DNA from 3 places in the Streptomyces sp. NPDC057694 genome. Region 2 is predicted to be linked to each of the others. Evidence: riboswitches for the same ligand, from Rfam matches in the RefSeq annotation. Region 2 holds a riboswitch; each other region holds the start of a gene.
The links. Region 2 has a riboswitch for cyclic di-AMP ahead of ACFVDP_RS35370 (transglycosylase family protein). Riboswitches for the same ligand answer to the same signal wherever they lie in the genome.
Positions count from the first base shown of each region.

Region 1: linked by a shared signal. The riboswitch ahead of ACFVDP_RS11385 (NlpC/P60 family protein) and the one ahead of ACFVDP_RS35370 (transglycosylase family protein) in region 2 are both predicted to bind cyclic di-AMP.
Region 3: linked by a shared signal. The riboswitch ahead of ACFVDP_RS13690 (C40 family peptidase) and the one ahead of ACFVDP_RS35370 (transglycosylase family protein) in region 2 are both predicted to bind cyclic di-AMP.

Region 1 covers NZ_JBHVIX010000003.1:337,190-340,455, reverse strand. The annotation lists gene pcrA (DNA helicase PcrA) at 1-1,427, opposite strand, end outside; cyclic di-AMP (ydaO/yuaA leader) riboswitch at 1,771-1,937, shown strand; gene ACFVDP_RS11385 (NlpC/P60 family protein) at 1,945-3,129, shown strand; gene ACFVDP_RS11380 (hypothetical protein) at 3,147-3,266, opposite strand, start outside.
Region 2 covers NZ_JBHVIX010000024.1:103,310-106,575, reverse strand. The annotation lists gene ACFVDP_RS35375 (transglycosylase family protein) at 1-901, shown strand, start outside; cyclic di-AMP (ydaO/yuaA leader) riboswitch at 1,038-1,239, shown strand; gene ACFVDP_RS35370 (transglycosylase family protein) at 1,244-1,948, shown strand; gene eno (phosphopyruvate hydratase) at 2,226-3,266, shown strand, end outside.
Region 3 covers NZ_JBHVIX010000004.1:335,595-338,860, forward strand. The annotation lists gene ACFVDP_RS13680 (ATP-dependent Clp protease proteolytic subunit) at 69-704, shown strand; gene ACFVDP_RS13685 (hypothetical protein) at 712-1,020, shown strand; cyclic di-AMP (ydaO/yuaA leader) riboswitch at 1,356-1,557, shown strand; gene ACFVDP_RS13690 (C40 family peptidase) at 1,561-2,034, shown strand; gene ACFVDP_RS13695 (DUF6328 family protein) at 2,126-2,623, shown strand; gene ACFVDP_RS13700 (ATP-binding protein) at 2,631-3,086, opposite strand.

The DNA of each region.
Region 1 (3,266 bases), on a different contig from region 2:
AGCGGGACCGAGTCCTCCGGGTTGGAGAGCACCCGCAGATAGGCCAGGACGTCCCTGACCTCCTTGCGCTCGTAGAAGCGGACGCCGCCGACGACCTTGTAGGGCAGTCCTACGCGGATGAAGATCTCTTCGAAGACACGGGACTGCGCGTTCGTCCGGTAGAAGACGGCGACGTCGCCGGCCCGGGCGTCGCCCGCGTCCGTGAGGCGGTCGATCTCGTCGGCGATGAACTGGGCCTCGTCGTGCTCGGTGTCCGCGACGTAGCCGGTGATCTGGGCGCCCGCTCCCGCGTTCGTCCACAGGTTCTTCGGGCGGCGCGACTCGTTGCGCTCGATGACCGCGTTGGCCGCGGAGAGGATCGTCTGCGTGGAGCGGTAGTTCTGCTCCAGCATGATCGTCGTCGCGTCCGCGTAGTCCTCCTCGAAGTCGAGGATGTTGCGGATCGTGGCGCCGCGGAAGGCGTAGATCGACTGGTCGGCGTCACCGACGACGCACAGCTCGGCCGGGTCGCTGTCGGCCGGGCCCACCAGCTCCTTGACCAGCGCGTACTGCGCGTGGTTGGTGTCCTGGTACTCGTCGACCATGACGTGGCGGAAGCGGCGGTGGTAGTGCTCCGCGACGTCGGGGAACGCACGCAGCAGGTTCACCGTCGTCATGATCAGGTCGTCGAAGTCCAGCGCGTTCGCCTCGCGGAGGCGGGACTGGTACATCGCGTAGGCCTGGGCGAGGGTCTTCTCGAAGCCGTCGGCCGCCGTGCTCGCGAAGTCCTCCTCGTCGATCAGCTCGTTCTTCAGGTTGCTGATCTTCGCGCTGAAGGACTTCGGCGGGAACTTCTTCGGGTCCAGGTCCAGGTCGCGGCAGACGAGCGCCATGAGGCGCTTGCTGTCGGCCGCGTCGTAGATCGAGAAGGAGGACGTGAAGCCCAGCTTCTTGCTCTCCCGGCGCAGGATGCGCACGCAGGCGCTGTGGAAGGTCGACACCCACATCGCGTTGGCCCGCGGGCCGACGAGGGCCTCGACGCGCTCCTTCATCTCGCCCGCGGCCTTGTTCGTGAACGTGATCGCGAGGATCTGGCCCGGGTGGACGCCGCGCTCGGCGAGCAGGTACGCGATGCGGTGCGTCAGGACGCGGGTCTTGCCGGAGCCGGCGCCCGCGACGATGAGCAGGGGCGAGCCGCCGTGGACGACGGCCGCCCGCTGATTCTCGTTCAACCCCTCCAGGAGGGATTCCGCGTCGACGGCCGGGCGCGGGGCGCCGTCCCGGTAGTACGCGTCCCTGGCCGGTGGCACGTCGAACTTCCCGCCGAACAGATCGTCCGGGATCGGCTCCGGCGCGCTGTCGTGGGCGGGGTCCTCGGGCGGCGGCGGGGGCTGCTCCGCGCCGCTCTGGAGGCTGGCCAGGAAACTGTCGTCAAAGAGGCTGCTCATCGCCGTACGAGTCTAGGCCGCCCCACTGACAGAGCGCCGCCGCCTTTGCGATACCGGGCCTCCGCCGCCGTGCGGGAGCGCGGACGCGGCGTGTTCCGCATGACGCAGATCACTCGCCGCTCCCCCGGCCGCGGATCATGCCGCCACATCGGCACACAGCCGGATAAACAGACCGAGAACCGATCAAGAAATGGACGCGCGGCACCCCTCGGGTCCCCCGACCGCAGCAAGGTCACGAAAATGTATCGGGCATATCGCACATCAACCTTCACAGCAGCAACACGAGTTGGCTACCGTGCTGCGCGGGCCGTCCGTCCCCCCGCCCGCGATCGTCGCGGCGAGCGGGCAGCCCCCGCTGAGTTCCGTACGCCGTGAGGCAGGGAACCGGGGACCCACCGACCTTGGGGTGAATCGGCTCGACGGCCCGGCAGTACCGGGCGGTGGAGCGTAGGGCGACCTTCCTGGCCCGAACCCGACAGCTAACCCGGTAGGCGGATGACGGAAGGAGTCGCCAGCCTTGGCGTCGCACCGCAAGCCGCGCAACCGGTCCCGACTCGCCGGCGGTCTTCGCACGACCCCCGCGATCGGCATCACCACCGCCGCCCTCACCTCTGTCGCCCTGCTCTCGCAGACGGCGCAGGCCGCTCCCGCGCAGCCGGACCGGCCGAGCCTGGAAGAGGTCCAGAAGAAGGTCGACACCCTGTACCGCCAGGCCGAGGTCGCCACGCAGAAGTACAACGCGGCCAAGGAGCAGACCACCGGCAAGAAGCAGCAGGTCGACCGGCTCCTCGACGACATCGCGCAGCGCACCGAGAAGATGAACAAGGCCCGCCAGGAACTGGGCCGGTACGCCGCCGAGCAGTACCGCTCGGGCGGGATGAGCGACACCGCGACGATGTTCCTCGCCGACAACCCCGAGGACTACTTCGCGCAGGACCAACTGCTCAGCCGGATGACGAACGAGCAGAAGAAGGCCGTCGACGACTTCCAGGACGAGCAGCGCAAGACGGCGAAGAAGCGCACCGAGGCGCAGGAGAACCTGCGCCAGCTCGCCGGTTCTCAGGAGGAGCTGCAGAGCTCCAAGGAAGCCGTGCAGACGAAGCTGTCCGACGCGCGGCAGCTGCTCTCCAAGCTGACCGCCGAGGAGAAGGCGCGGCTCGCGCGGATCGAGAAGGCCAAGGAGGAGGCGGCCCGGAAGAAGGCTGCCGAGCTGGCGCAGCAGCAGAAGGAGGCCGAGGCCGCCAAGCAGAAGGCGGCCGAGGAGAAGGCCGCCCAGGAGGGCGCGTCGGGCTCCGGCTCGACGGGGTCGTCATCGGGGTCGTCCGGTTCGTCGTCCGGCTACGCCGCCAAGGCCGCGCAGGCCCTCGCCTTCGCCAAGGCCCAGGAGGGCAAGCCGTACGTGTGGGGCGCCACGGGCCCCGACTCCTACGACTGCTCGGGCCTGACCCAGGCCGCCTGGAAGGCCGCCGGCATCACGCTGCCGCGCACCACCTGGGACCAGGTCGAGGTCGGCACGACGGTCTCGCTCTCCGACATCCAGCCCGGCGACCTGGTGTTCTTCTACGACGACATCAGCCACGTCGGCCTCTACCTCGGCGACGGGATGATGATCCACGCCCCGAAGCCGGGCGCGTACGTGCGCGAGGAGTCCATCTACTACGACGGCACCTCGTCGATCCACAGCGTGGTGCGCCCCGCCTGAGCGGAGCCCGGACCGTCTCAGGTCCAGAGCACCGCGATGAAGATGTTCGCGACGGTGAGCGCGCCGACCGTCGCGAACAGGCCCTTCTCGGCCTTCTCCTCGTCCCGCTTCACATACACGATGCCGAGGATGACGAT
Region 2 (3,266 bases):
GGACAAGGTCGCCGAGTGCGAGAGCGGCGGGCAGTGGAGCCTGGACGCGGGCGACGGCTACTACGGAGGCCTGCAGTTCTCGCAGGACATGTGGGAGCAGTACGGCGGGCTCGACTACGCCCCGCGGGCCGACCAGGCCAGCCGCTCGCAGCAGATCGCCGTCGCCGAGAAGGTCCTCGACGACAAGGGGCCGAGCGCCTGGCCGAGCTGCTCGATCACCGCGGGCCTCGCCAAGGGTGACGGTTCGGCGGACGTCGACCCGGGCGCCAGCGCCTCCCCGCAGCCGTCCGGCACGGCCGACTCGAAGGCCGGGTCGGACGCGGACTCCGACTCGAGTTCGGCCTCGAACTCCGACTCGAATTCGGACTCGGGTTCGGATGCGGGAGGCAAGAATCACGACGAGTCCGGCACATCGGACAAGGCGTCGGGTGCGGCGTCGGACGACGCGACGGACGGTTCGTCGAGCGACGCGTCGGACGAGGCGTCCGACGGGCCGTCAGCCGACAGCTCCGCCGATACCTCGGGTAACAGCAAGGCCGGCGGGGCGGATGACGCCACGTCGACTCCGTCCGGCACCGCGTCGCCCGACGCCTCGGCCACCGGCTCCGACACCTCCGACGGCGCGTCGTCCGTCGGCCGGCACCGGGGGGACCGGGCCACCGACGACGGCGCCGACTCGCGTACGGGGGACGGCCGTCACGCCTCGCGCGGCGACGAGCGCGACGACGAGGCCTATGTGGTCCGCTCGGGTGACAACCTCTGGGACATCGCCGACGCCCATGACGTACAGGGCGGGTGGGCCGCGCTCTACGACGCCAACAAGAAGACGGTCGGCACCGACCCCGACCTCATCCTTCCTGGTCAGAGTCTGGATCTTGGGCTCGAATCGGTCGAAAAGTAGCGGGAGTTACGGGGTCTTTGAGGCGTGTATGTCCGCTTTTGATCGAGTGAGACATGAGTCTCAAAGACCCTGATCGTCTTTGAAATCGGACGGATCGACTGCTTACGGTCGTCACCGCTCGCCACAGCGGGCCCCGATGGACGTCACGCCGAATCCTGCCAACGTCCGTACGGGAACAGTCGACGCGTCAGCGCCGTAGGCAGGAGCGGGGGACCCAGGTAAGCCGCCCTCCCGGGAGACCGGAGGGGCTTGGGGTTAAGCCGCGCACAAGATGCGCGGCCGGGCACTCACTGGCCCGAACCCGACAGCTCACCTCGTAGGCGTCGGTGAGGGGATCTCTCCATGCTGCTTTCCAGCAAGGGCAAGCACCGCCGCCCGTCCAAGGCCGTCCGTGTCGCCACCCTCGCGGGTGTCGCCGGTGCCGCTGTCGCCGTCCCGCTGATGGGCGCCACGTCCGCCTCCGCCGCCTCCACCTCCGAGTGGGACCAGGTCGCGCAGTGCGAGTCCGGTGGCAACTGGTCGATCAACACGGGCAACGGCTACTCCGGTGGCCTCCAGTTCTCGCCGTCCACCTGGGCGGCCTACGGCGGCACGCAGTACGCGTCCTCCGCCGCCGGCGCCTCCAAGGCCCAGCAGATCTCGGTCGCCGAGAAGGTCCTCGCCTCGCAGGGCAAGGGCGCCTGGCCGAGCTGTGGTGTGGGCCTGTCCGGCGCCTCCACGAGCAACTCCGCTCCGGCTCCCGAGCAGGACACCCAGCAGTCGCAGCCGCAGCAGCAGAGCCAGCCGCAGCAGCAGGAGCAGAAGTCGACCGAGCAGCACACCGACTCCTCGGCCGCCTCGCGCTCGCAGTCGCGTGACACCGTCACCACCCCCACCGGCCAGAAGGTCGAGAAGGGCGACGGCGAGTACAAGGTGAAGACCGGCGACACCCTCAGCAAGATCGCCGAGGCGCACGGCACGAACTGGCAGAAGGTGTTCAAGCTCAACAAGGACATCGTCAAGGACGCCGACCTGATCTTCCCGGGTCAGCAGCTCCACCTGAAGTAAGCAGGAACCGGCGGGAGTGCCGCGGGCCCGGCATCGGCGGACGCCGAGCCCCCGGCCGCATCCCGTCCCCACCTTCAGTGGGCCGCTCACCTGAGCAGCCCCCGCCCCATGCAGCGGGCGGGGGCTGCTGTCTTTGTTCCGTTAAGAAACATTTCGCTACGGGCGTTGTCCACGAGCCGGGCGGTCGGATGGCCGATGCCCCGGAGCCGGTTAGGCTCAGAGGGCGCGGGACCGGACAACATGGCCCCGCACAGTCCGCGTCACATCCCAGAAGGAGATGCTCGTGCCGTCCATCGACGTCGTCGTAGCCCGGGAAATCCTGGACTCCCGAGGCAACCCCACGGTCGAGGTCGAGGTCGGCCTCGACGACGGCAGCACGGGTCGTGCTGCTGTTCCGTCCGGTGCCTCCACCGGAGCCTTCGAGGCCATCGAACTCCGTGACGGTGACCCCAACCGTTACCTCGGCAAGGGCGTCGAGAAGGCCGTCCTCGCCGTCATCGAGCAGATCGGCCCGGAGCTCGTCGGCTACGACGCCACCGAGCAGCGTCTGATCGACCAGGCGATGTTCGACCTGGACGCCACGGACAACAAGGGCTCGCTCGGCGCCAACGCCATCCTCGGCGTCTCGCTCGCCGTCGCGCACGCCGCCTCCGAGGCCAGCGACCTGCCGCTGTTCCGCTACCTCGGCGGTCCGAACGCGCACCTGCTGCCCGTCCCGATGATGAACATCCTGAACGGTGGGTCGCACGCCGACTCCAACGTCGACATCCAGGAGTTCATGATCGCCCCGATCGGCGCGGAGTCCTTCTCCGAGGCCCTTCGCTGGGGCGCCGAGGTCTACCACACCCTCAAGAAGGTGCTGAAGACCAAGGGCCTGTCCACCGGCCTCGGCGACGAGGGCGGCTTCGCCCCGAACCTGGAGTCGAACCGCGCCGCGCTCGACCTCATCCTCGAAGCGATCAAGGAGGCCGGTTACATCCCCGGCCAGCAGATCGCGCTCGCGCTGGACGTCGCCGCCTCCGAGTTCTACAAGGACGGCAAGTACCAGTTCGAGGGCAAGGAGCGCTCCGCCGCCGAGATGACGGAGTACTACGAGGAGCTCGTCTCCGCGTACCCGCTCGTCTCCATCGAGGACCCGCTGTACGAGGACGACTGGGCCGGCTGGCACGTCATCACCGAGAAGCTCGGTGACAAGGTGCAGCTCGTCGGCGACGACCTGTTCGTCACCAACCCCGAGCGCCTGGCCCGCGGCATCGAGGAGAACTCGGCGAACGCCCTCCTGGTGAAGGTCAACCAGATCGGCTCGCTCACCGAGACC
Region 3 (3,266 bases), on a different contig from region 2:
TGATGTACGTCCTGTACATTTTTTACAGGGGCGGCGTCCACCGCGCCCGGATCGCCATTGGAGGCACCATGACCCGCCCGTCCGGCCGTTATGTCCTGCCCGAGTTCACCGAGCGCACCGCGTCGGGCCAGCGCACGCTCGACCCCTACTCCAAGCTCCTGGAAGAGCGCATCGTCTTCCTCGGGACACCGATCGACGACACCTCGGCGAACGATGTGATGGCGCAGCTGATGCACCTCGAGTACACGGCGCCGGAGCGGGACATCTCGCTGTACATCAACTCCCCCGGCGGCTCGTTCAGCGCGATGACGGCGATCTACGACACGATGCAGTACGTCAGTTGCGAGGTGGAGACGACCTGTCTGGGACAGGCCGCGTCCGTCGCCGCGGTGCTGCTGGCCGCGGGAGCGCCGGGCAAGCGGATGATGCTCCCCGGCTCGCGCGTGGTGCTCGACCAGCCCGCGCTGCCGGAGCCGGCCCAGGGACAGCCCACGGACCTGGAGATCCAGGCCCGGGAAATCATGCGCACGCGGGCGCAGTTGGAGGAGCTGCTCGCACGCCACTCGGGCCGGCCGACGGAGCGGATCAGCGCGGACATCGAGCGGGACACCGTACTCACGGCCCAACAGGCCCTGGAATACGGCCTGGTGGATCACGTCCTGCAGAACCGCAAGAACACGCACGGCGCACCGGGCGCGAGGTGAGGCGGCCGTGTATCCACCGGAACTGCCGCCGCTGCCCGCGCTGACCCGCGCCGAGTGCGAGCTGGTGGACAGCTATCTGGCCGTGGTCGATCTGCTGGCGCGCATCAACCCCGCGCGCGGCGACGACACGTATCGGGGCCTGCGCGCGGCCCAGGCGCTGGTCAGCCGGGCGACGGCGCTCCGGGACGCCCTGACCCTGATGCACCAGCGGGGCGAGAGCCGGGTGCACGCGGCGACCCTGGAGCGGGCGCTGCGCGTTCTGGACGGGGAGAGGCGAACACGGGCAGTCACTTTGCCGCCAGAAAACGTCACCTGACGGACAGTTGAAGTCGTCCGACGTCCTTTGGCGGCCAAGTCGTCCGCGTCCCCTGCGAAACGGCCCAGATGGGGTACCGCCGGATGGCGTAGATGTGCGTAGACCCTGAAGACCGTAAGAGTTGCGCGACGGCGGTAGGCGCATCCCGGAATTTTCGGTTCCGCCCCTGGTGCGGGCATGGTCGCGGCTGGCCGCCGGTTCCCGAAAGCCGCACTGTCCACCTGAACGGGTCAAGCGTGAGGAGCCTCACTTACCGCCGGTTCAGCTCGGCTTTCGCCTCAGAGGTGGGTCAAGATCCCTTCCGACGACAAGCCCCCGCCACCGCGGCGGGGCGGTCCGTGCGGACGCCGAGTCCTGCCGCCGCCCGGATGCCAGGTCGACAGGAGTGGATCGGCAGGAGTGGAGGACCCAGGCACGACGGGCCGCCGCAGCAGCCGCTGCGAGCAGTCCTTGGGGTGAAGCCGCGTCCCGCGGCCGGGCATCTTCGCCAGCCCGAACCCGACAGGTCATCCTTCGCAGGCGGCTGACGAAGGGTTGCGCATGTCCGCGCTCAATCGTGTCCCCTCGCTGCTGACCCGGGCCGGCACCGCCTCGGCCCTGACCCTCGCCGTCGCGAGCGCCGGGCTCATGGTCCCCGGTGCCGCGCCCGAGGCGTCGGCGGCCGTGGCCTCGACCAAGGCACTCCAGGTCGCGGCCTCGAAGAAGGGAGCGCCGTACAAGTGGGGCGCCACCGGGCCGCGCCGGTTCGACTGCTCGGGCCTCACGCTCTACTCGTTCAAGCGGGCGGGCAAGAAGCTGCCCCGCACCGCCGCGCAGCAGTACAACAAGACCCGCCATGTCTCCGCATCCCACCGCAAGCGTGGTGACCTGGTCTTCTTCCACTCCGGCCGGAGCGTCTACCACGTCGGCATCTACGCCGGTAAGGGACGCATGTGGCACTCCCCGAAGACCGGGGACGTGGTGAAGCTGCAGAAGATCTGGACCAAGAGCGTCTGGTACGGCCGGGTGCGCTGACCCGGCACCGTCGCCCCCTTTTCATGGTGGCGGGCCGGGCGCCAGGCCCGCCACCATGCCTCGACCGGCCGGAAGGGGTTACCTGGAGAGCATGGACGAACGGAACGAGACGCCCCTGGAGCGAGCCGACCGGAACTTCGGCGAGCTTCTGCAGGAACTCCGTGTCACGCAGACCGGGGTGCAGTTCCTGTTCGCCTTTCTCCTCACGCTCGCTTTCACCCAGCGCTTTCCCGCACTCGACACGGTGCAGCGCGCCGTCTATGTGACGACGCTGCTCCTCGCGGTCGTGGCGGCCGCGCTGCTGATGGCGCCCGCGGCGCTGCACCGGGTGCTGTTCCAGCTGGGGGCGAAGTCCCGGATCGTACGGGTCTCGTCGCGGCTCGCCGCCTGCGGCATGGCCGCGCTCGCCCTCGCGCTCACGGGTTCGGTGCTGCTCGTGGTCGATGTGACGGTCGGCCGGGGCGGCGGCATCGCCGCGGGCGCCGGAACGTTCCTGGTGTGCGTGGGGCTGTGGGGGGTTCTTCCCGGGCTCCTGCGCCGGTCCCTGGCCGGGCGGGCAGCGCCCCCGGACGACGAGGCGTCCGGCTGACCCGCGCTCAGCGGCTGGCCGGGCGGATGTCTCCGCCGGCCGCGGTGCTCTTCCAGGGCAGTGCGATCCACACCGTCTTGCCGCCCTCGGGCGTCGGACAGACCGAGAGTCTGCCGCCGCACTCGGCCGTGAGACAGCGGATGATGACCATGCCGCGCCCATTGTCCTGCTGCACCGCGGCGGGCAGCCGCTTGGGGTAGCGGGGATGGCTGTCGGTGACGCCGATCCGCAGCCGCTCGTCCCGCTCCAGTTCCAGCTCGACGGTGAAGGTGGGGGACAGACCGCGGGTGTGCTGCACCGCGTTCGTCGCGAGTTCGGAGACGATCAGCCGGACCGTGTCGGCGGTGTCGCCGTCACCCGGCATGCCCCACTCCGTCAGCACGTTGCTCACGTACCTCCGGGCCGTCGAGACCGACGCGGGATCGCTCGGCAGTGTTACTGATGCTTCCTGGTGGTCTGCCATGGCGAAGTCGTCCCTTTCCTGTCGGGGCCGCTCGACCGCCCGCCGCGGATCCTTCATTCACCGGCCCCGGCTACTGCTTCGCGCCAGCGTGCCACTTGGATGCGCTTCCAGGGTGGCGATCCCCCAAGATATGCATATATCTGTCGCTCGAAGCGGTGAACTCTGCGACGGTAGCCCGTA